DNA from 4 places in the Pantoea sp. YU22 genome. Region 1 is predicted to be linked to each of the others. Evidence: predicted binding sites of a transcription regulator. Region 1 holds the regulator's gene; each other region holds the start of a gene.
What was found. The regulator PurR, encoded in region 1, represses purine synthesis genes. The targets are predictions, from matches to a motif close to CANGCAAACGTTTGCNTG.
Positions count from the first base shown of each region.

Region 2: serA (phosphoglycerate dehydrogenase) is a predicted target of PurR. The motif match lies at 1,357-1,374, and genes of this name have one in related genera.
Region 3: tusA (sulfurtransferase TusA) is a predicted target of PurR. The motif match lies at 2,279-2,296, and genes of this name have one in related genera.
Region 4: EKL29_RS06295 (nucleoside-specific channel-forming protein Tsx) is a predicted target of PurR. The motif match lies at 3,225-3,242, and genes of this name have one in related genera.

Region 1 is NZ_RYDU01000001.1:630,662-636,441, forward strand. Features, by position in the region: gene punC (purine nucleoside transporter PunC) at 1-1, opposite strand, end outside; gene punR (DNA-binding transcriptional activator PunR) at 124-1,029, shown strand; gene purR (HTH-type transcriptional repressor PurR) at 1,026-2,051, opposite strand; gene EKL29_RS03055 (YnhF family membrane protein) at 2,337-2,426, shown strand; gene EKL29_RS03060 (C40 family peptidase) at 2,476-3,279, opposite strand; gene EKL29_RS03065 (Grx4 family monothiol glutaredoxin) at 3,642-3,977, shown strand; gene rnt (ribonuclease T) at 4,013-4,687, opposite strand; gene gloA (lactoylglutathione lyase) at 4,799-5,206, opposite strand; gene EKL29_RS03080 (alkene reductase) at 5,318-5,780, opposite strand, start outside.
Region 2 is NZ_RYDU01000010.1:63,935-69,714, forward strand. Features, by position in the region: gene EKL29_RS14750 (LysR family transcriptional regulator ArgP) at 1-307, opposite strand, end outside; gene rpiA (ribose-5-phosphate isomerase RpiA) at 515-1,174, shown strand; gene serA (phosphoglycerate dehydrogenase) at 1,455-2,693, shown strand; gene EKL29_RS14765 (5-formyltetrahydrofolate cyclo-ligase) at 2,795-3,388, opposite strand; RNA gene ssrS (6S RNA) at 3,464-3,647, opposite strand; gene zapA (cell division protein ZapA) at 3,687-4,016, opposite strand; gene EKL29_RS14780 (YecA family protein) at 4,187-4,765, shown strand; gene pepP (Xaa-Pro aminopeptidase) at 4,816-5,780, shown strand, end outside.
Region 3 is NZ_RYDU01000007.1:104,839-110,618, reverse strand. Features, by position in the region: gene iolC (bifunctional 5-dehydro-2-deoxygluconokinase/5-dehydro-2-deoxyphosphogluconate aldolase) at 1-730, shown strand, start outside; gene EKL29_RS12285 (DcrB family lipoprotein) at 815-1,369, opposite strand; gene EKL29_RS12280 (7-cyano-7-deazaguanine/7-aminomethyl-7-deazaguanine transporter) at 1,487-2,152, opposite strand; gene tusA (sulfurtransferase TusA) at 2,355-2,606, shown strand; gene EKL29_RS12270 (zinc/cadmium/mercury/lead-transporting ATPase) at 2,622-4,898, opposite strand; gene EKL29_RS12265 (lysoplasmalogenase) at 4,985-5,614, opposite strand; gene EKL29_RS12260 (DUF2500 domain-containing protein) at 5,773-5,780, shown strand, end outside.
Region 4 is NZ_RYDU01000002.1:391,161-396,940, reverse strand. Features, by position in the region: gene EKL29_RS06310 (amidohydrolase) at 1-411, opposite strand, end outside; gene EKL29_RS06305 (LysR family transcriptional regulator) at 516-1,412, shown strand; gene yjdN (VOC family metalloprotein YjdN) at 1,486-1,923, shown strand; gene EKL29_RS06295 (nucleoside-specific channel-forming protein Tsx) at 2,127-2,993, opposite strand; gene EKL29_RS06290 (HAMP domain-containing sensor histidine kinase) at 3,269-4,624, opposite strand; gene EKL29_RS06285 (response regulator) at 4,621-5,280, opposite strand; gene EKL29_RS06280 (helix-turn-helix domain-containing protein) at 5,467-5,780, shown strand, end outside.

The DNA.
Region 1 (5,780 bases):
TGGTTTTACTCATTCTCATATTCGTCAGGCAGGTTGAACGCGGCAAAGTGTAAAAGGGTGCGCCCGTCACTGTGAAACGTTAATATTTGCAGAATGCTGTGAAATATTTTGAAGGGAATAATTATGTGGTCTGAATATGCGCTTGAGGTGGTGGACGCCGTCGCGCGTACCGGCAGCTTCAGCGCCGCCGCTAAGGAACTGCATCGCGTGCCTTCTGCCGTCAGCTATACGGTGCGTCAGCTGGAAAGCTGGCTGGCGGTACCGCTCTTCGAGCGGCAGCACCGCGACGTGGCGCTGACCGCCGCGGGAGAACATTTCGTACGGGAAGGACGCGAAGTTATCAAAAAAATGCTCGCCACCCGCAGGCAGTGCCAGCAGCTGGCGAATGGCTGGCGCGGCCAGCTGAGCATAGCGGTTGATCGCATCGTGAAGCTGTCGCGCAGCCGCCAGCTGGTCACGGACTTCTATCGCCATTTCCCCGATATGGAGCTGCACATCAGCTATGAAGTTTTTAACGGCGTCTGGGATGCGCTGGCCGACGGGCGCGTAGACGTGGCGATCGGCGCGACCCAGGCGATTCCGGTCGGTGGACGCTTCTCTTTTCGCGATATGGGCGCGCTAAACTGGCGCTGCGTTGTGGCGCGCCAGCATCCGCTTACGCAACAGCCGCGACTCGACGACGACGCGCTGCGCGCCTGGCCGTCGCTGGTGCTGGAAGATACCTCGCGTGCGCTGCCGCGCCGCATGACCTGGACGCTCGATAATCAACGGCGTCTGGTGGTGCCGGACTGGCAGGCGGGGCTGGCGTGCGTACTGGATGGATTATGCGTGGCGATGATGCCGGGCCATCTGGCGCGTCCGTTGCTGGACAGAGGGGATCTGGCGGAGCTGACGCTGCCTGCGCCGTTCCCGGAAAGCCCCTGCTGCGTGAGCTGGTCGGAAGCGCACGCATCGCCGGCACTGAGCTGGCTGCTCAGCTATCTCGGCGATGCGCAAACGCTCAATCAGGAGTGGTTAAGCGAGGATTAACGGCGGTAGTCGCGGAAGGGACCGTCACCGACCGAGCGACGTTCAATCAGCGTCGGGTGCACTTCAATGGTCTGCGACTCTTCGCGTTTGCTGGTGATGCGATCCAGCAGCATCTCCAGCGCCTTCTCGCCCAGCTGGGCTTTAGGCTGATGGACGGTAGTCAGGGCTGGCGTGAAGTAGCGCGCGTTGCGCACATTATCATAGCCGATCACTGAAATATCCTGCGGCACGCGCAGGCCCATCTCGTCGGCGGCGCAGATCGCCCCCATCGCCATAATATCGCCGCCGCAGAAGATCGCCGTTGGGCGCTGCTTCTGCTGCAGGATCTGTTGCATCGCCTGATAGCCCGATTCTGGCTCAAAATCGCCCTGCACAATCCACTCGGAACGCACCGCGATGCCTGCTTCCTGAAGCGCTTTTAAAAAGCCTGCATGACGGCCGCCGCCGGTGTTGCGCTCCAGCTGACCCGGTATGGCGCCGATGTCGCGATGGCCGCGTTCAATCAGGTAGCGCCCCGCCAGATAGCCGCCCTGGAAGGCGTTATCGAGCACGGTATCGGTAAAGTCTGCGCGCGATTCGCCCCAGTCCATCACGACCATCGGGATATTGCGATTCTCTTCCAGCATCTTCAGCAGATCGTCCGGGTACTCGGAACACATTACCAGCAGTCCATCGACGCGCTTCTGCGCCATCATCGACAGGTAAGCGCGCTGCTTCTGCAGATCGTTGTGGGCGTTGCCGAGAATCAGGGTATAGCCGCGCTCAAAGCAGTGGTGCTCCACCGCTTCGATAATTTCCGCAAAATAGGGCGCCTCGCTGGAAGTGGCAAGCAACCCCAGCGTCTTGGTGTGATTTACCTTCAGGCTTCGCGCCACGGCGCTGGGCGAGTAGTGCAGCTCCTGAATCGCCTGCCAGACGGCGTTGCGCGTCTCTTCCGCAACGAAGCGCGTTTTATTGATAACGTGAGAAACGGTGGTGGTGGAGACACCCGCGCGCTTCGCGACATCTTTGATTGTTGCCATTAAAAAGAGACTCCAGAACTCATCAATAACTCGCTGATAAGCATAATGTTAAACGTTTGCGTCCGCTAAGAGACTTTTCTGTTAATTCGCTACAGTTTTTGTCGGTGAAATATTCACTGGGCGGGACAAAACAGAGGCTGTTGCGTGCGAACGGAACCGGTGTTGCGTCAGTTGCGCAACAAAGCCGGAGATTCTAACAAGGCTTGCAGGATAAAACGAGATTTTTACCGGCAACTATGGGAAAATCCCTTAAGACCCTGTTAATTGTGTGGATAAGGAAAAGTGATGAGCACTGATTTGAAAATGGCACTGATGACGACCTGTGCCGCGCTGCTGATGATCGTAGCGTTTAGCTTTACCGCCGTGATGCACTGATACGCAGCGATAAAAAAACCGGGGAGGCCCCCGGTTTTTCTTTTCTGTCTTAGCGTATGGTTTTCGGCGTCATCATTCGGCGCGCGCCGATGTAGTGACGCTGCCAGTAATCTTCCGACAGACCGCTGATCTGGATATCTTTTCCGGTGCGCGGCGACTGAATAAATTTGCCGTTGCCGAGATAAACGCCAACGTGATCGGCCGTACCGCGACCGTTAATACGGAAAAACACCAGGTCGCCTTTCTCCAGCGATTCGCGCTTCACCGGCGCGGCGTCGCGCAGGTGGTACATTTCATTGGCGGTGCGCGGAATTCTGAATTTCACTAAATCCTTATAGGCGTACCAGACCAGGCCGCTGCAGTCGAAACCGGTATGCGGAGAGGTGCCGCCCCACTGATAGGGTTTGCCCAGCTGTCCCATCAGCTTGGTCATCGCGGTTTCGCGCGCTTTCTGGTAACGCAGGCGATGAGACTTGCTCATTTTGATGGTGGTGCCGTCATCGGCGTCCAGCAGCTGCAGCTTAGCGGTTTTGGCCGTACCCAGCTCGCGCTGATGGCCATAACGTTTACGGGAAGATTTAAGGGATTTTTTCTGTTCGCCAGCGGAATGAGAAAGTGAAGCCGTTTCGATTTTCTTCTGTTTTTTCAGTTTAATTTTTTGCGTAGCAGAAGAAGGGCGCGATTTTTTCGAGCTGCTTTTAACCGGCCGCCGTTTGCGTCGCTCATCTTCGCGCGCGCTTTTTTTCTCCGCCTTGTGCAGGCTGGCGTTAACCGGCGTTTGCGGCGAAGCTGAAGCGATGTTCAGAAACAGCTGCGCGAAAGCTAATATGAAAAGCGTAATCAGTAATCGCATAGTCCGGTTACAGGGTTAGCGGTTACGACGACAGGCCGTAACGAGGTTAGAAAAATCTGATCGAGGATCAGCGCCGGGGCCATTCTAAGCCAGGTTTTTTTCAAAAGTTAAGCCATTTTTCTATTAAACTGTTACAGGGTTGCAACTGACTCATAAATGAGCGATTTCAGAAGCTTATAGCAGCAAACTTATTACCAGTTATGAACAGCTTAAGTTTTGATTATCGTCAGAAAAAGTCAGAGCTTTACTTAAAAACTTAACAAACATGGCGGTTTCGCCTGGTAAGCGAGAAATTGTCGTTTTCAGTAACGGGGCGAAGTCGCTACAATAAACAAACACGAAGTAGGGAATTAAGGAAGGCAATTATGAGTACTGTAGAAAAAATTCAGCGCCAGATCGCAGAAAACCCGGTCCTGCTGTATATGAAAGGCTCGCCGAAACTGCCGAGCTGCGGTTTCTCTGCGCAGGCGGTGCAGGCGCTCTCTGCCTGCGGTGAGCGTTTTGCTTACGTGGATATTCTGCAGAACCCTGATATTCGCGCCGAGCTGCCGAAATATGCCAACTGGCCGACCTTCCCGCAGCTGTGGGTTGACGGCGAGCTTGTTGGCGGCTGCGACATTATCGTAGAAATGTTCCAGCGCGGCGAACTGCAGTCGCTGATCAAAGAGACGGCAGAAAAGCATAAAGAAGCGGAATAAACAAAAAGGCCGACGCGAGTCGGCCTTTTTTATGACTATTCCTCCGACGCAGGTTCACCCTCGTCGTCCGCCGCGGCCAGCGGCAAAGGCCAGCCTCCCAGCCGTTTCCAGCGGTTCACCAGCTCGCAGAACAGCGTCGCCGTCTGTTCGGTATCGTAAAGCGCCGAGTGCGCCTGCGTGCTGTCAAAATCCATGCCTGCCGCTTTACAGGCTTTCGCCAGCACCGTCTGCCCCAGCACCAGCCCACTCAGCGCCGCGGTATCAAAGGTGGCGAACGGATGGAAAGGGTTGCGCTTCAGGCCTGCGCGTCCGGCGGCAGCCATCATAAAATTCAAGTCAAAGGTCGCGTTGTGCGCCACCATAATGGCGCGATTGCAGTGATGATCCTTGATCCCTTTGCGCACCATCTTGAAGATGGCGTGCAGCGCCTCATATTCGCTGACCGCGCCGCGCAGCGGATTGCTGGGATCGATGCCGGTAAAGGCCAGCGCTTCCGGATGAAGCAGCGCGCCTTCGAAAGGTTCGACGTGAAAATGCAGCGTCTGGTCGCGGTGCAGCCAGCCCTCTTCATCCATTTTCAGCGTGGTGGCGGCGATCTCCAGCAGCGCATCGGTCTGCGCGTTAAAGCCTGCGGTCTCGACATCGATCACCACAGGATAGAAACCTCGGAAACGTTGATTCAGCGCGTTCAGGGAGTTCGTTTCAGACATCAGCATCTCATAGCAGAAATTAGGCAGCGCGCATTATGGCAAAAAAAAGGTGAGGGTGCAGCAGAAGGGAAGGCTTCAGCCTGCCGCAAACAACAGACTGAAGCGGCAAACTTAGTTGCCCAGGCCGTTACCGGCATCTTTGTTTTCGATCAGCTCGATTTTATAGCCGTCTGGATCTTCAACGAAAGCGATAATAGTAGAGCCGCCTTTAACCGGGCCAGCTTCGCGCGTTACGTTGCCGCCCGCGTTGCGAATACGGTCGCAGGTCGCCGCCACGTCGTCCACGCCCAGCGCGATATGACCGTAGGCGTTGCCGAGATCGTAGCTGTCCACGCCCCAGTTGTAGGTCAGTTCGATAACTGCGCCTTCGCTCTCTTCGGTGTAGCCCACGAATGCCAGCGTATATTTGTATTCCGTGTTTTCGCTCTGACGCAGCACGCGCATGCCGAGAACGCGGGTGTAAAAGTCGATGGAGCGTTGCAGATCGCCAACGCGTAACATGGTGTGGAGTAAACGCATAACTTCCTCTTTTATTAAATTGTCATCTTCTGATGACGCAAACGCTAAGTATAGCGATGAAAATAGCAAAAAACGGTCGCTGGCGTAACCGTCGTCACGCCAGCGCTTCGCTTAGAGCGTGGGGTAGTCGGTATAGCCTTCCGCGCCGCCGCCGTAGAAGCTCTCCGGACGCTGCGGGTTGAGCGGGGCATCCTGCTGCAGACGCGCCACCAGATCGGGGTTGGCGATAAAGTCGCGGCCAAACGCCACGGCATCGATCAGACCGCGCGAAATAAGGTCGTCCGCTTTTTCGACGGTATAGGCGCCTGCGCCGATAATCACACCCGGGAAGATCCCGCGCACTTTTTCGCGGAAGGCGTCGCTATAGGGCTTGCCGCCCGCCCAGTCCGGCTCGGAAAGGTGCAGATAGGCGATATTGCGCTTCGCCAGCTCGCCGATATACCACAGCGCGGCTTTCTCTTCTTCAGGGCCGTTATCCAGATTCTGGAAGCTGCCCACTGGCGAAATGCGAATGCCGATACGATCGGCAGACCAGTTGGCAATGGCGGCATCCACCACTTCCAGCGCAAAGCGG
Region 2 (5,780 bases), on a different contig from region 1:
CCAGGCTGTCGGCGTTAACCGCCAGCGACAGCAGCAGCGGCGTGGTGCCGCCATTCTCATCGCTCAGCCACTCCTCTTCCAGTAGCTCAACCTGATGCAGCAGCGCCAGCAGTTTCTGGCCTTGCTCGGTGGGGCGCGGCGGCACGGTGCGCACCAGCAGCGGCTGGCCGAACAGGTTTTCCAGCTGTTTAATACGCTGCGATACGGCCGACTGCGTAATGCATAATTTTTGTGCGGCGCGTTCAAAGCCGCGTTCGCGTATCACTGCGTCCAGCGCCTGAAGCGTTCGATAATCGGGGCGTTTCATTGTTGTTCTCTCTCCTTCAGGGTGGACGATACTATGCCACAAAAAATTCATCTGACGCGTCTGAAAGGATCTTTCTGCACGCCGCGCACCGCCTTTTTTGCGGGCTGGCTTCCAAAGCGAATATTCCAGCCTAAACAGCCGCGCACATTCGGCGGGCGTTGATTTATACTACGCGCACTTCGTTGTCGCACAGGTTTTAAACATACCATGACCCAGGATGAACTGAAAAAAGCCGTAGGCTGGGCCGCACTGAAATATGTGCAGCCGGGCACCGTCGTCGGCGTCGGCACCGGCTCCACCGCGGCGCACTTTATTGACGCGCTGGCCACGATGAAACATCAGATTGAAGGCGCGGTCTCCAGCTCGGAAGCCTCAACCCTGAAGCTGAAAGCGCTCGGTATTCCGGTTTTCGATCTCAATGAGATCGACGATCTGTCGATCTACGTTGACGGCGCGGATGAGATCAATCCGCAGATGCAGATGATCAAAGGCGGCGGCGCAGCCCTGACGCGCGAGAAGATCGTGGCGGCCGTCGCGCACAAGTTCATCTGCATCGCCGACGCCTCGAAAGAGGTGGACGTGCTGGGACGGTTTCCGCTGCCGGTAGAGGTGATCCCGATGGCGCGCGCCTATGTTGGCCGTGAACTGGTTAAGCTCGGCGGCCTGCCTGAATATCGCCAGCATGTGGTCACCGACAACGGCAACATCATCCTCGATGTGCATAACCTGCGTATCCTCGATCCGATTGCGCTGGAAAGAACCATTAACGCGCTGCCTGGCGTGGTTACTGTGGGGCTCTTCGCCACGCGCGGTGCCGATATCGCGCTGATCGGCACGCCAGACGGCGTCAAAACCATCGAAAAATGATCTGTCCGGCGCGGAGAACGCGCCGGTTATTTCCTTGCGCAAAACATCTTTTCTTTCATCGCTTAAATTCGGTGACTTATGTCACATAACCGTCATCGACAGCAGGTTCGTTCTTTGTTCCTGGTTCAGCTCCCGATTTTCTGTGGCAATGTGCTGAGCTCAGGCTTCCCCGTGCTGGCGGCATGGCAATCGGTTGTATTGCCGCAGGCGTAAATTTTGATATTTTGACAGAAGGCGCGCTTATGGCGGCCATTGTTGAAATCACAATAGGGTCGGGGAAATGGCAAAGGTATCACTGGAAAAAGACAAGATTAAGTTCCTGCTGGTGGAAGGCGTCCACCAGAGCGCGCTGGAGAATCTGCGCGCGGCGGGTTACACCAATATCGAATTCCATAAAGGCGCGATGGATGACGAAGCGCTGAAATCCTCCATTCGGGATGCGCACTTCATCGGCATCCGCTCCCGTACCCAACTGACGGAAGAGATCTTCGCCGCGGCGGAAAAACTGGTCGCCGTAGGCTGCTTCTGTATCGGCACCAATCAGGTCGATCTCAACGCGGCGGCGACGCGCGGCATTCCGGTCTTTAACGCCCCGTTCTCCAATACCCGCTCGGTCGCTGAGCTGGTCATCGGCGAAATGTTGCTGATGCTGCGTGGTATTCCTGAGGCGAACGCCAAAGCGCACCGCGGCATCTGGAATAAAAACGCTGTTGGCTCTTTCGAAGCGCGCGGCAAAAAGCTCGGCATCATCGGCTATGGCCATATCGGTATGCAGCTTGGCGTGCTGGCTGAAAGCCTGGGGATGCACGTCTTCTTTTACGACATTGAAAACAAACTGCCGCTGGGCAACGCCACCCAGGTGCGTCACCTTGCCGACCTGCTGAATATGAGCGACGTGGTGAGCCTGCATGTGCCAGAAACCCCGTCAACTCAGGATATGATCGGCGCGCAGGAGCTGGCGCAGATGAAGAAGGGCGCCTTGCTGATCAACGCCTCGCGCGGCACCGTGGTTGATATTCCAGCGCTGTGCGACGCCTTGTCGAGCAAACACCTTGCGGGCGCCGCGATCGACGTCTTCCCGCTTGAGCCTGCGACCAACAGCGAGCCGTTCAATTCGCCGCTGTGCGAGTTCGACAACGTGATCCTGACGCCGCATATCGGCGGCTCCACCCAGGAGGCGCAGGAAAATATCGGTATCGAAGTCGCTGGCAAGCTGGCCAAATATTCCGATAACGGTTCAACGCTCTCTGCGGTTAATTTCCCGGAAGTGTCGCTGCCGATGCATGGCGCCAGCGCCAGCCGCCTGCTGCACATTCATGAAAACCGTCCGGGCGTGTTAACGGCGATTAACCAGATCTTTGCCGAGCAGGGCGTCAATATCGCCGCGCAGTTCCTGCAGACCTCGCCGATGATGGGTTATGTCGTGATTGATATCGATGCGCCGCAGGATCAGGCGGACAAAGCGCTGCAGCTGATGAAGGCGATTCCGGGCACCATTCGCGCCCGTCTGCTCTACTGATTCCGCTTCAACAGAAAATGCGCCGTCTGCTTCTTTCTCCAGACGGCGCATCACTGTAAAACCCCGACGCCGGTCACTGAGAAGGTGTCAGACAACCACTTCTATTCCCACTGCCACAGACGCGACGGCGTCAGCACCGCAGGCAAGGGGACATCCCACTCCTCCGTTGGCAGCCGCTCTACCTGCTGACAGTCATGCGCCACGCCAACCGGCAGAAAGCCATGCTGACGCCAGTTCTGCAGGGTGCGATCGTAAAAGCCGCCGCCCATGCCGAGACGCTGCCCGCTGTCGTCAAAAGCGACCAGTGGCACCATCATGACATCCAGCCGATCCAGCGTAATCATCTGACGGATATCGAGCGGCGGTTCGGGAATGCGCAGTTTATTTGGCGTCAGCACCGTTTCAGGCGTGTAACGCAGGAACAGCAGATGGCCAGAGGCGAAAGGGTGCAGCACCGGCAGGTAAACCTGTTTTTTTTGCTGCCAGAGCTTAGCGATGAGCGGACGGGTATTAAGCTCACCATCTATCGACAAAAAGAGCGCGATATGGCTGGCGTTAGCGAGGGGGGCAAAGTTAACGGCATGTTCCGCCAGACGATCGGCTGCCTGTTCCTGCTGTTCAGGCGTCAGGGAGCGGCGCAGATGGCGCACATGCTGGCGGATATGGTGTCGATCGAGCAGAGAGGGATGAGACACAGAAACCCCGTTGATAAGTCGCTGACTGAGCAACTATATCATTCACAACGGGGAAAAACAGATGCAAAACGTAAGGAGATCTCCGAGATGCCGCCGCAGGCTGTAACCCTTGAACCCTTGGTTCAAGGTGAATGTGCCGTCGCAACCATCAGGCTTCTCGGACGAACCGAGCATGCTCACAGGTTACAGAGCGCCACACTCTGTTGGTATGAAATATCGGCTCAGGGGACTGGCCCGCTTGCAAACATCTCAGAGAAAATGGACTTCACCGTTACTGTAACACAGCAACCATAAAGTATTATTCGAACTTCGCACCCTGGCGGTCGGTGATACGACCCTGCTCAACAAGAGCCTGTTCAATCGTCTGCTGCAGGATACGGATACGTTGTTCCATATTAGCAGCATAATCGCGCGTTTTCACTTTCTCTTGCGCCAGTTCATGGCAGATGTTTAACGCGGCGATGAACACCAGTTGCTCGGTATTTGTGACTCTAGTGCGAACTTTTAGATCTTGCAACCGTTGATTGAGATCTTCGGCAGCCGCATTCAGCGCATCTTGCTGTTCAGGCGGACAATTCACTCTCAATGAACGACCAAAAATTTGTATATCTACTGGTTGTGCAGACATGCCACCTTCCTGACTGATTACTTCGCCCGCATCTCCCTTGACGCTCAATGCTTTGGGAGGCGGGCAACTATATAGACCCGCGAAATAAGTTACAACCCCTTTTCTGGAAACCTTGAGGCAGCTAGTGGTAGCATAACACGAACTTATTCTGCCAACGACGATGAATCCTTATGTCTTTACAGAACGCAACCCCCGATTACAACGCGCTGGCTTCGGCGCTCTCTCAACAAGGCGTGGGGATGACGCCAGCGGAAATGCATGGCCTGCTCAGCGGCATTCTGTGCGGTGGCAATCAGGATAACAGCTGGAGGACGCTCGTCCACGACCTTACCAATGAAGGTATGGCGTTTTCGCAGGGGCTGGCTTTGCCTCTTCAGGCGCTGCATGACAGCACCGCCAACACGCTGGAAGATGAAGGCTTCCTGTTTCAGCTGATGCTGCCGGACGACGAAGATATCACTGTCTTCGATCGCGCCGATGCGCTGGCGGGCTGGGTTAATCATTTCCTGCTCGGGCTGGGCGTTACGCAGCCGAAGCTGGATAAGGTCACCGGCGAAACCGGCGAAGCGATTGACGATCTGCGCACCATCGCCCAGCTTGGCTACGAAGAAGATGAAGACCAGGATGAGCTGGAGCAGTCGCTGGAAGAGGTGATTGAATATGTGCGCGTGGCAGCGCTGCTGTGCCACGACACCTTCAATCGTCCGCAACCTACCGCCCCCGAAGTGAAAAAACCGACGCTACACTAAGCCAGATATCACAGGGCGCGAACGCGCCCGTTTCTACAGGGAGTGCAAAGATGATTTCTCTGGATACATTTCAGCAGCGTCGACAGGCGCTACTGGCGAAAATGGCGCCGGGCAGCGCCGCCTTGATATTTGCCGCGCCGGAAGTGACCCGCAGCAACGACAGCGAATATCCGTTCCGACAGAACAGCGACTTCTGGTATTTCACCGGCTTCAACGAGCCGCAGGCGCTGCTGGTGCTGATAAAAAGCGATGCGACCCACAACCACAGCGTGCTGTTTAACCGCGTGCGGGATCTCACGGCGGAAATCTGGTTTGGGCGTCGGCTGGGGCAGGATGCCGCGCCGGAAAAATTAGGCGTCGATCGCGCGCTGCCCTGGGATGATATCGGCCAGCAGCTGCATCTGCTGCTGAACGGGCTGGATGTGGTTTATCACGCGCAGGGCGAGTACGCTGAGGCGGATACGCTGGTGTTCGCCGCGCTGGAGAAGCTGCGCCGCGGCTTCCGACAGAACTTCAGCGCTCCAGCGACGCTGACCGACTGGCGTCCCTGGGTGCATGAAATGCGCCTGTTTAAAGGGCCGGAGGAGATCGACCTTCTGCGCCGCGCCGGAAAAATCAGCGCGCTGGCGCACACCCGCGCAATGGAAGCCTGTCGTCCCGGCCAGTTTGAATATCAGCTTGAAGGCGAAATTCATTACGTCTTTAACCGTCACGGCGCACGTTTTCCCGCTTATAACACCATTGTCGGATCGGGCGAAAACGGCTGCATTCTGCACTACACCGAAAATGAGAGCGAGCTGCGCGACGGCGACCTGGTGCTGATTGATGCAGGATGTGAATTCCACGGCTACGCCGGCGATATTACCCGCACCTTCCCGGTGAACGGCACCTTCTCCGCGCCGCAGCGCGCCATTTATGACATCGTGCTCGCGTCGCTTTACAAAGCGCTGGCGCTCTTCCGTCCCGGCGTCAGCATCCGCGAGGTCAACGAAGAGGTGGTGCGCATTATGGTCAG
Region 3 (5,780 bases), on a different contig from region 1:
GCTGAAGGCGGCTGAAGAGGCGGCGCGCGAGGCCGGACTGGAGAACAAGAGCGGTATTCTTGCCGATACCACTTACGGCCAGAAAGCGCTGAACGCCATTACCGGCAAAGGCTGGTGGATTGGCCGTCCGATCGAAATGCCCAGCTCGCGGCCGCTGCGCCTGGAGCATGGCAATATCGGCTCGCAGCTTATCGACTGGCCGGCGGAGCATGTCGTGAAATGCCTGGTCTTCTACCATCCGCACGACAGCGCCGAAATGCGCAAAGAGCAGGACGATCTGGTGCTCGACGTCTGGAACGGCTGTAACAAGAGCGGGCACGAGCTGCTGCTGGAAGTCATTCTGCCGGAGAGCAATCCCGATCGTAACGAGGCCTACTATCTTGAGATCCTCAGCCACTTTTATCAGATGGGCATCCAGCCCGACTGGTGGAAGCTGCCGCCGCTGTCGGCGGAGAGCTGGCAGGCGATTAGCGGCCTGATCGAGCAGCAGGATCCTCATTGCCGTGGCATTTTGCTGCTGGGACTCGACGCGCCGGAAGAGAAGCTGAAGGCGGGCTTTGCCGCTGCGGCGAAAGCACCCTGGGTGAAAGGGTTTGCGGTCGGCCGCACTATCTTCGGCCAGCCGTCGCGCCAGTGGCTACAGGGCGAGCTGGATGATGAGGCGCTGGTTGAGAAGGTGAAGGGCAATTATCTGCGGCTGATCGACTACTGGCGCGCCGCGCGCGGTTAACAGCTAAAAAAACGGCGGGAACATTCCCGCCGTTTTTATCTGTCAGTTCTTATCTCAGGCTTTCAGCCATCCTTAAAAACATCCTTATTTCAGCGTGATGCTCTGGATAATGCTGTCCGCGTCGCTCTGCGCCTGCTGCTGGTTGTCGCCCGGCAGAGTAATCTGCAGCGTCAGCAATTTGCCGTCGACTTTCGCCAGGATCACTGAGGACCAGGAGGTCTGATTATTGGCTGACACTACGCTGTCCAGACGCTGCGCAGGCTGATCTTTCAGGGTAATCGCTTTGTCAGAAACCACCTGCAGCTGCGGGTCGCGGTTGCGCTGCTGCTGTTCCAGACGCTGCGCCAGCACGTCCAGCCCTTCGCTGGTGGCGTCGCCTGCGATCACAATAATGGCGCGCGCGCCGGTTTCATCGGCGTACACGTGCATATTGGTGGTCTGGTTGCCCAGCTTGCCGCTCTTGTCCGACATGCCGGCCGGCAGCGAGAAGCTCAGCTTACCGTCCATCAGCGTTACGTTCTGCGACGACTGGCTGGCGCTGGTGCCATTGCTGCCAGCCGCGTCATCTTTCTTCTGATCGCAGGCCGCCAGGCCCAGCACCAGTAAGCCAATACCCGCATATTTCACTAAGTTTCGCATCTGAATCCCTTTATTTGATTCCAGTAAGGCGTTCATACAACTCGAATCAGGCGGCAAAAGCAACCGCCCGATTGTCAGCAGATCTTAGCGGGTCGCAGCGAAACGCTCTATGTCCGTTTAGCCGAAATTAACCTGCGGGCGCTGCGAACGTTCTGTCAGACGTTTCAGCATCGCATTGAGCAGCACGCCGTAAGCGGGCAGGAAGAAGACAAGGCAGATCAGCACTTTAAAGCTGTAGTCCACCAGCGCGATCTCTACCCAGTGCGCGGCCATAAAGGGATCGGTGCTTTTATAAAAGGCGATAAAGAAAAAGGCGAGCGTATCGCTGATATTGCCGAGGAACATCGCGCAGCCAGGCGCGACCCACCACTGCGGCAGCTGGCGCAGGCGGTTAAAGACATGGACGTCAAGGATCTGTCCCAGCGCATAGGCCATAAAACTGGCGCAGGCGATGCGCGCAACGAACAGGTTGACGTTATGCAGCGCGGCGAAGCCCTGCCACTGGCCCTGATAAAACAGACTTGAGACCAGATAGGAGACAAACAGCGCCGGGATCATCACTGCCAGGATAATGCGGCGCGCCAGCGGGGCGCCGAAAATACGCACGGTCAGGTCAGTCGCCAGAAAGATAAACGGGAAGCTGAATGCGCCCCAGGTGGTGTTGAAGCCAAACACGGAAACCGGCAGCTGCACCAGATAGTTACTGGAAATAATCACCAGCAGGTGAAACAGGGATAGCCAGACCAGCGCATGCTGACGCTGACGCGAAGAAAATGCGATCATAATGGACCTTTTTCATATTGGGGTGAGGGAACCCATTGCCGTGCAAAGCGGAGCCTGCGCGACGGTACCGAATGTAAAAACCGCGGCATCTTACCGCGTTGTGCTATTTACGCAATGGTTAATTTTAACGCAATCGTTCTCGTCTTGCGTCTGCGGGAGCGCGCGTTAAAATGAGCGCCCCCTGTTTAGAACCGAGTGATTTATGAGCGACAACTTCTCCCATGCCGACCATCAGCTGGATGCCCTGGGCCTGCGCTGTCCGGAGCCGGTAATGATGGTGCGTAAAACGGTCCGCACTATGCAGGACGGGGAAACGCTGTTGATTATCGCCGACGATCCGGCCACTACGCGCGATATTCCCGGCTTCTGCCGCTTTATGGAACACCGCCTGCTGGCGCAGCAAACCGAAACCCTGCCTTACCACTATCTGATCCAGAAGGGTCTCGGCGCCTGATCGTCCTGTCGCGCGTTATTCCCGACGCGTGCGCAGCAGGCGCAGCGCGTTAGCGGTCACCAGCGCCGTCGCGCCGGAGTCGGCGACCACCGCCAGCCATAAGCCAGTCAGGCCCAGCAGCGTTGTGACCAGAAACAACGCCTTCAGCCCCAGCGCAATGGCGATATTCTGCCGTAGCGTGGCGCGCGTGCGCCGCGCCAGCGCCACCAGCGACGGCAACAGCGGCAAGGCATCGCGCGTCAGCGCGGCGTCGGCGGTCTCCAGCGCGATATCGCTGCCGCTGCCCATGGCGATACCGATGGTGGCCGCTTTCATCGCGGGCGCATCGTTGATGCCGTCGCCCACCATTGCCAGCGGTTGCTGCTGGCCCAGCGCGCGAACAGCATCGACCTTATCGGCAGGCAGCAGAGCGGCGCGAAAATCGATGTCGAGTTCGCGAGCGATCGCTGCCGCGGCGCGCGGGTTGTCGCCGGTAAGCATCATGCTTTCGATGCCCATTTTCTTTAACGCCGTTACCGCGACCTGCGCGTCGGCGCGCAGATTATCGCGCAGCGCCAGCGCGCCCAGCGGTTCGCCGTCGCGCAGGATCGCCACCAGCGTTTGTCCCTGTTCTTCCTGCTCGACAATCTGCGCGCGCTGCGCGGCGGTCAGGACGTCAACGCGGCCAGGGGACAGCAGTTCCACCTGCGCGCCGTCGACCTGCGCGGCGATGCCGCTGCCCGCCAGCGTCACCTGCTGGCTGGCGGAGGGCAGCGTCAGCTGCCGCTCCCTCGCGGCCGCGACAATGGCCGCCGCCAGCGGATGGGTTGAACCCTGTTCCACCGACGCCGCCAGCGCCAGCAGCTCATTCTGCGACAGCGTGGCGAAGCAGAGCACGGCGGCGACCTGCGGCTTGCCCTGCGTCAGGGTGCCGGTTTTGTCGAAGGCGATGGCGCGTATCTGGCTGAGGCGCTCCAGCGCCGCGCCGCCTTTAATCAGCGCGCCCTGACGCGCGGCGGCGGCAAGACCGGAGGTAATGGCGGCAGGCGTGGCAATCACCAGCGCGCAGGGGCAGCCGATCAGCAGCAGCGTCAGCCCTTTATAGATCCACGGCAGCCAGGCGCCGAAACCGAGCAGCGGCGGTACCACCATCACCAGCGCGGCCAGCAGCATAATCAGCGGCGTATAGATGCGGCTAAAGCGATCGATAAAGCGCTCCACCGGCGCGCGATGGCTGTCAGCCTCTTCTATCAGCGTCAGAATGCGGTCGATGGCGCTTTCGCCTGGTTTCGACGTTACCTCAAGCTGAATCAGGCGATCCACGCTGGTGGCGCCCGCCAGCAGCGCATCGCCCTTTTCACGCGTGACCGGCAGCGACTCGCCGGTCAGCGCGCTTTCGTCCAGGCTCGCTTCGTTACTCAGCAGACGGCCATCGACTGGCAGGCGTCCGCCAGCCGCGACCTCAATCACGTCTCCGGGCCGCAGCGCCGCCAGCGCCACGGTTTCCCGCACCTCGCCGTTTAACCGTACGGCGTTTTCCGGACGTAGCGCCATCAGCTGCGTAACGCCGCTGCGCGCGCGGGCGGCGGCAAAGGCTTCCAGTCTTTCGCCCAGCAGAAACAGCAGCAGCACCATCGCCGCTTCGGCATGGGCACCAATCAGCAGCGCGCCAGCGGCGGCAACGCTCATCAGCATTTCGATAGTAAAGGGCGAGCCGCTGCGCGCGCGTCGCCACGCGTCACGCGCCACCGGCCATAATCCAGTCAGCGTGGTGGCGATAAACAGCATGTCGCCCCAGTGCGGCATGAAGCGGCTCAGCGTAAAGCTGGCGAGCATCATAACGGCGAGTATCAACAGAGTTTGGTTCTCGCGCCAGCGGGAGGCGGGGCGGGGCGGCGTCGTCTCGCTGACTAGCGAGAAACCGGCGCGCGCGACGGCCTGTTCAACGGCGGCGGCGATATCATCGCTGGCGTCCACCAGCAGCTTTTCGCTGGCGAAGACGACGCGCGTGCGAACAACCTGGGGCAACTGGCTAACGGCGGTTTCAACGGTGCGGGCGCAGCTGGGGCAATCCATGCCGCTGACGCGCCAGCTAAAATGCCAGGAGCCACGCCTGTCGCCTTCTTCGTCGCCATCGCCGCCGGGGCTGCTGTCAGCCTCGCAGCAGCCCCCGCTGCATTCAGGTTGTACAGGCGTGGCAGCCTTAATATTGAGACGAACGGGCGTGGCGCCAGGCAGGGCGCACAAGGGTTTGGTTGCGGAATGGGTGGTGCCTGGGCGGCCGCAGCCGCAGGCGTGACGATGTTGGTGCATATAACCTCCAGTAACGGGCGGGCGACGCCGCCCGCTACTGCATCCTACACTCTGGAGTCGACTCCAGAGTCAAGACCGGTTTTGCACTAGTAGAGCCAGAGCGAACGAACAATCATAAAGTGCCCGGCGAAGTAACAGGCGGCGACGATGGCGCTGTCGGCGCTGAAGCGGCGGCGATAGTGGCTGACAAACCAGACGATATTCGCCAGCAGCAGCAGGCTCGCGCCCACAACCAGCGTGAAGCTGTCATCCGAGGGGCGGAAAACGTACTGCTCGGCGGCCAGCCATGTCATCACCAGCGTCATGCCAATCAGCGTGCAAATCGGCCAGCGCAGCGTCTCCAGGCGGCTCCAGATCACCGCGATGGTGACCACGCCGATAATTAACAGCGTCAGCGGAATCGGCCAGTAGAAGGTCATCGTCATGCCGGCGGCGAAGCAGATGGTGTAAAGCAGATGAGAGAGGAAGAACGCGCCCAGCGCATAGAGCATTTGCTGACGCGGCAACAGCAGCAGCGCATCGCCGACCAGCGTCGCGATAAGCCCGGCGATAATCAGGTAATCGGTAGGTTTCAGCACCGGCGCCTGCCAGGCCCAGCCGACCATTAGCAGCAGCGTGATGGGTTTGAATAGCCAGCGCTGCCACTGCGGGCCGCGATAGGATGCATCAACATAGAGCCAACCGGAAAAAAGTACCGCAAGAAATGACCAAAGCATTGCTGCTCCCTTAAGGACAACCTGTCCATCAGATGGTGAAAATTCCCAATAAGTCGATCCCAGTTTAGGTTACGGCTTCGCAATGTGACAATGAGGCAACTCTGGTTGTATGCTTCACCCGCATTGCTTTTCAGAGCTTAACGAGACGAGAAAAAACCATGAGCAA
Region 4 (5,780 bases), on a different contig from region 1:
GAAGCCTTCGCGCTGCGGCAGATGGTCGGCCGCCTGGCTCTCATTGAGATCCAGCGCGTCCATATCGACGCGGAAACCCATTACCGGGCCGGGGCGACCGGTCTCCAGCGTGGCGACGATGCCGCAAAAGCCGCCGGAAAAAGCGGGCATCCACTGCGCCAGCGCGCCCTGCTGCAGCGCGCGCGCCTCCTGCTGCTTCAGGGTGTCGGCGTCGGGCAGCCCCATACGCGCCTCGGCATTGATTACCTCGCGGCCGAGCTGCAGCTGATAACCCAGCTTATGCAGCGCATCGGCCACCCGCGTCGCGGTGCGGAATTCCAGCCAGCCGGATTCGGCGAACTGATGAAGATCGCGCCGCCAGTTTTGCATTTGCGGCGCCAGCGCCTGGACCTGTTCAGAGAGGGTTGTCATAGGAAATCCTTATTGTTGGTTTTTTATGCACAGTCCCGAATTTACACAAGCCTCTCTGGCCGCATAAGATGCAAATATCTTTCTCCTGATAAACAGTGGTTATCATGCCGTCACAGCTTAAGCTGCATCAGCTGCGCGCCTTCGTTGAGGTCGCGCGCCAGGGAAGCATTCGCGCTGCAAGCCGTCTTTCCGGGCTTTCCCAGCCTGCGCTGACTAAATCGATTCAGGAACTTGAGCAGGTATTAGGCGCGCGGCTCTTTATTCGCCGTCAGCAGGGCGTGGTGATGACCGACGTGGGTGATAACTTTTTTCGCCATGCCAGCCTGGTTTTAGAAGAATTACGTGTGGCGCAGGAGGATATTCAGCAGCGGCTTGGACTGGCGGGCGGACGAGTCAATATCGGCGTCGGCGGCAGCGTGGCGCGCACCATCATGCCGCAGGTGATCACGCAGTTTCACCGCGAATACCCGCTGGTCAAAGTGCGTATCGTGGAGGGACAGCTGGTGTCGATGATCCCAGAGCTGCGCCAGGGCGAGCTTGATTTCACCATCAACACCTACGATCAAAGCCATCTCGATCAGGAGTTGAGCTTTGAGAAAATGATGCAGCGCGAATATCGGGTGGTGGTGCGTAAAGGGCATCCTATGGAGAAGGCGCGTTCGCTGGCGGCGCTACAGCAGTGCAACTGGACCATGCCGACGCCGAAAGGCAGCTACTACCGCCTGCTGCACGATCTCTTTAGCGAGCGCGGCATGGCGCCAAAAATTGTGGTCTCCTGCGAGACGTTTATGGCCTGTACCAGCCTGGTGGCGCAGAGCGATTTCGTCAGCATTTTATCGGTGGACGTGATCAACGATCCGGTGCTGGGCCATCAGCTGGTGGCGCTGGAGCTGGACGATCCGCTGCCGAAAGCGACCTTCTATTTGATCCAGCGAAAGGATACCGCGCTGACGCCGATGAGCGCCTATATGGCGCAGCTGTTCCGCCGTTATTGCCAGTAAAAACAGCAGGTAAGCCCTGTCGTCTACACTATTAAGGTGCTGTAAAAAATCCAACCGACAAATGGAGGTGAAGATGCAAGTCAGTCCTTATCTGTTTCTCTACGGCCGCTGTGAAGAGGCTATCGACTTTTACCTGAAGGCCACCGAGGGAGAGCTGCTCTATAAAATGACGTTCGGCGATATGCCGGATCAGGGCGAACAGGTGGGCGACCAGTCTGCGCCGCCGCTGCCGCCGGAGAAGATTATGCATGCTCATCTGCGTATCGGTCAGGGCGAGTTGATGCTGAGCGATGGCAATACCGATCAGCCCCCGGCATCGGAGCACGCCGGTTATGCGGTAAGCCTTTCGACTACCGATGCGGAGCAGGGTAAAGCCTGGTTTGAGAAACTGTCGGCTGGCGGGAAAGTGACGACGCCGTGGCAGGAAACCTTCTGGTCGAACGGATTCGCCATGTTTATTGATAAATTCGGCATCCCGTGGCGTATTAACGTGGTGAAGCCGCAGCATTAAGCGGGCGTTTGCACGGCCGTTGCTGTCAGAGAGCGACCAAAGCCTGCAGGCGGGAGGGCTGGACCGAAGAGCAAAGCGTCCCGCCCCAGGGAAGGGGCGGGCCGAGCTGGCATGGATGCCGCTTTTTGCGTCTTTGCGATCGGGCCAGCTCTCCCGCGATAGCACATTTTCACAACGGGCGACATTCAGGTCGCCCGTTTTTATCAGAAGTTATAGCCCGCCACCAGGTAGTAACCCCAGCCGGTCGATTTCACTTCAAAGGGTCCGCGACCGAAATTCAGCTCCTGGCCGTCCGCCCACTGTCCGCCGTTATGGAAATAACGCGCCACGGCGGAGATATGCCAGTGATCGTAACCCAGCGACAGAATATGGCTGGAGGCGATGGAGTTGCTGGTACGCGAAGCGTCTGACTTGTCGCGCAGGTCAGAACCCCAGTCAAAGTTGGTAAAGCCGATATAGCTCAGGTTGCCGCCCCACAGCGTGGTGATCGGCACCATGTATTTCACCTTGAAGCGATAGCCATCCCAGCTGTTCTCATTCGCCGCGCCGTAGTTTTCCCACTGGTATTTGGCGTAAACGTTAAGCGACAGGCCGACGTCGCTGTGCGTATCGATGTCGGTGCCGAGACCCATATACCAGGTGTTCTGGCGGTTATCGCTGTTACGGCCCATATCGTAGATATAGTTGTTAGCGAAATACCACTCTTTGAACGGACCGAAAGCCAGGCTGGTGCCAGTCAGCTTATCAATAGAGAAACGCGGCTCAATTTCCATGAACATCGGCGAGCCGTGGTCGAAAATACCGTTGGCGTTACTGTTGCCCATGCCGAAGAAATTGGTCAGGTCGAGATAGCCGTAAAAATCGAACCAGTCTTTTTTGGCAAAGGCTTCATATTCCAGATAGACATCATTATTGAACTGCGGTCCGAAGCGGGTGTGATAGCTACCTACCACGTTAACGCTCTGGTGCCACCAGTCGGAAAGATATTGCGGATCGCTTTCGGCGGCTTGCGCGCTGCCAGCCAGAGAGGTCGCCAGCAAGGCTCCTGCTATCAAGGTTTTAAATGTCATTCTCATTAACCACATGCTTTCGACCACGCCTGGACGCAGTCAAGGTGAAATCAATCCCAGAGTAGGGCGGCGAAGATGTAACCGTTTTTTACTGCCGGTTTCTAGCCTGCGTAGCCTGACCGTTACAGGGCGATAGAAAATAGATTTTGCTCACGTTTGTCAAAATGTGTTGCATTGCATTTACGTGAAAATGTGAAGCGTGTCACGAAAATAAGCGGCAGCGAACGGAACGCCGCAACCGTTTACGTTGTCGGCATCGCGCTCGAACGTGAAATTCAGGGTAGGGTGACGCGAACCTGCAAACCGCAGATAACGCCTTGTGGGTTGAGACAGTTGGAGAGGGCTACCTGGATATGGTGTTTCTGCGCCACGCTGCGCACTATTGATAACCCTAAACCGCTGCCCTGCGCCTTCACCGTGGGGGCACGGGTAAAGCGATCAAAGGCGCGATCGATAAAGGCTTCTGGCATGCCGGGTCCGTTATCGACGATATCGACCACGGTGCGATCGCCGACGCGGTGCAGCAGCACGTCTACCAGACTGCCTTCCGGCGTGTGCAGCATGGCGTTGCCGATCAGGTTATCGAACAGGCTGCGCAGCTCGGAGCGGCTCGCCTGCAGACGATAGTGGGTCGAGCCATTAAAACCGATATCAATGCCGCGCTTATCGGCCACCACCATCAGCTGCTCAATGCTCTCTTTCAGCAGATCTTCCAGCTCAATATGCTCGATCGAGGCAACGACGGTTTTATCCTCCTGGCGAGAGATATTAAGCAGCTGCGTCACCAGATGGCGCGTGCGCGTGACGCCCGCCTCCAACTGATCGAACTGGCGGCTCGCTTCGCCGGGCTGAATATGCTGACGCAGGTTCTCCAGCTGCAGCGTTACCGCGGTCACCGGCGTACGCAGCTCGTGCGCGGCGTCCTCAAGAAACTGGCGCTGCGACGACCAGGCGGCGCGCAGCTTATTGAGCAGCGAGTTGTACGCCTCTACCAGCGGCAGGATCTCGTCCGGCAGTCCCTCCGGCGAGACGAGATGAGGATGCAGCGTCTCCTGCGCCGCGATTTCACGCGACGCGACGCGCAGATCGCGGGTGATTTTGCGCACCACCAGCCAGATGACCAGCAGTGAGAGCGGCATCATTAAAATCATAGGGATAATGGCCGACAGCGCGCGCTGCACCATTACGGAACGCATATAGCTCAGGTTATGCATAACCTGGATGGTCTTGATCTCACTGCCCGGCTCGCCGGGGCGCGTATAGATACGCCAGGCGCACTCGTTGCAGTCGCCGACGTCGATATCATGCCACCCTTTTTCCGCCTGCAGCGGCGCATGCAGCTCCGGCCAGGAGCTGGCGCGCAGTTTGCCGTTGCTGTCCCACAGCTGCACCACATAGGCGCTTTTGACCTTGTCGGCGTGCAGCATCAGCGGCATCAGCGCCGGGATCTCTTTATTGGTCGCCCAGGCGTCGGCGATTTTCGACAGCTGGTCATCCTTCATGGTGCCAATCATCTCGCCGTAGCAGCTGAAGAAGTACCAGGTGACGCCGCCAATCATCAGCAGATGAATAATCAGCAGCGTACTCAGCAACTTATTACGCAGGGAGCGCATAAAGGTAAAAGGTTTCATAATGCAGGCACGCGCCAGCCGAGTCCGCGCACGTTGCGGATGGCGTCATTGTCGAGTTTGCGGCGCATGCCGTGGATCAGCACATCGACCGCATTGCTGGTTACCTCTTCGCCCCAGCCGTAGATGCGGTTCTCCAGCTGTTCCCGCGACAGGATCGCGCCGGGACGCTCCAGCAGAGCGTAAAGCAGCGCATATTCGCGCGCGGTAAGCTGCTCGCGCTGCCCCTTATAGAGCACTTCGCGCGTCATCATATCCAGCTGTACGTCGCCGCTGCCGAGCAGCGAGTCCGCTGCGCCGTGGCGACGCCGGGTGATGGCGCGCATGCGCGCCAGGACCTCTTGCAGATCGAAAGGCTTCAGAAGGTAGTCATCGGCGCCGCTGTCGAGCCCCTGCACGCGCTGCGCCACGGTATCGCGCGCCGTTAAAATCAGCACCGGCGTGGTATCGCCGCGTCCACGCGCGCGCTTCAGCACCTGCAGGCCGTCGTCGCGCGGCAGGCCGAGATCGAGCAGCACGCAGGTATAGTCGCCTTCGCTCCAGGCGTGATGCGCGAAAACGCCGTCGCGCACCCAGTCAACCGACCAGCCTGTGGCTTCCAGCGCCTGCTGCAGGTTGGCGCCGATCATTTCATCATCCTCCACCAGTAGCACGCGCATGGAAAATCTCCTCGTTGATAAGTAGCCGCAGTTTACGCCGGGATTATTAGCACAGAATTAAAGCTGCCGCACAGGACGCCCTGCGGCGCGCCATGCTAATTCTGCGCTAATTTTCCGCTAATTAAGGGATAAATTTCCTGCGTTAAAGTGGGTTCACTGAAGATCATGCCGTATCAGGAGGAACTCATGAATCAGCGCGAATTTATTCGTAGTTTGCTGCAGTGGATTGAAAACAACTTAGGTCAGGATCTGCATCTGGATGAGGTCTCGCGCCGCTCGGGCTATTCCCGCTGGCACCTGCAGCGTCTGTTTCGTCAGCATACCGGCTTTTCGCTGGCGGAGTATATTCGCCAGCGCCGGCTGACCGAATCCGCTCTGCTGCTGCTGAACAGCAACGAAGCGATTCTGCAGGTGGCGATGAACTACGGTTTCGATACCCAGCAGGCCTATACGCGCACCTTTAAAAATTATTTTCGCGTCACTCCCGGGCAGCTGCGACG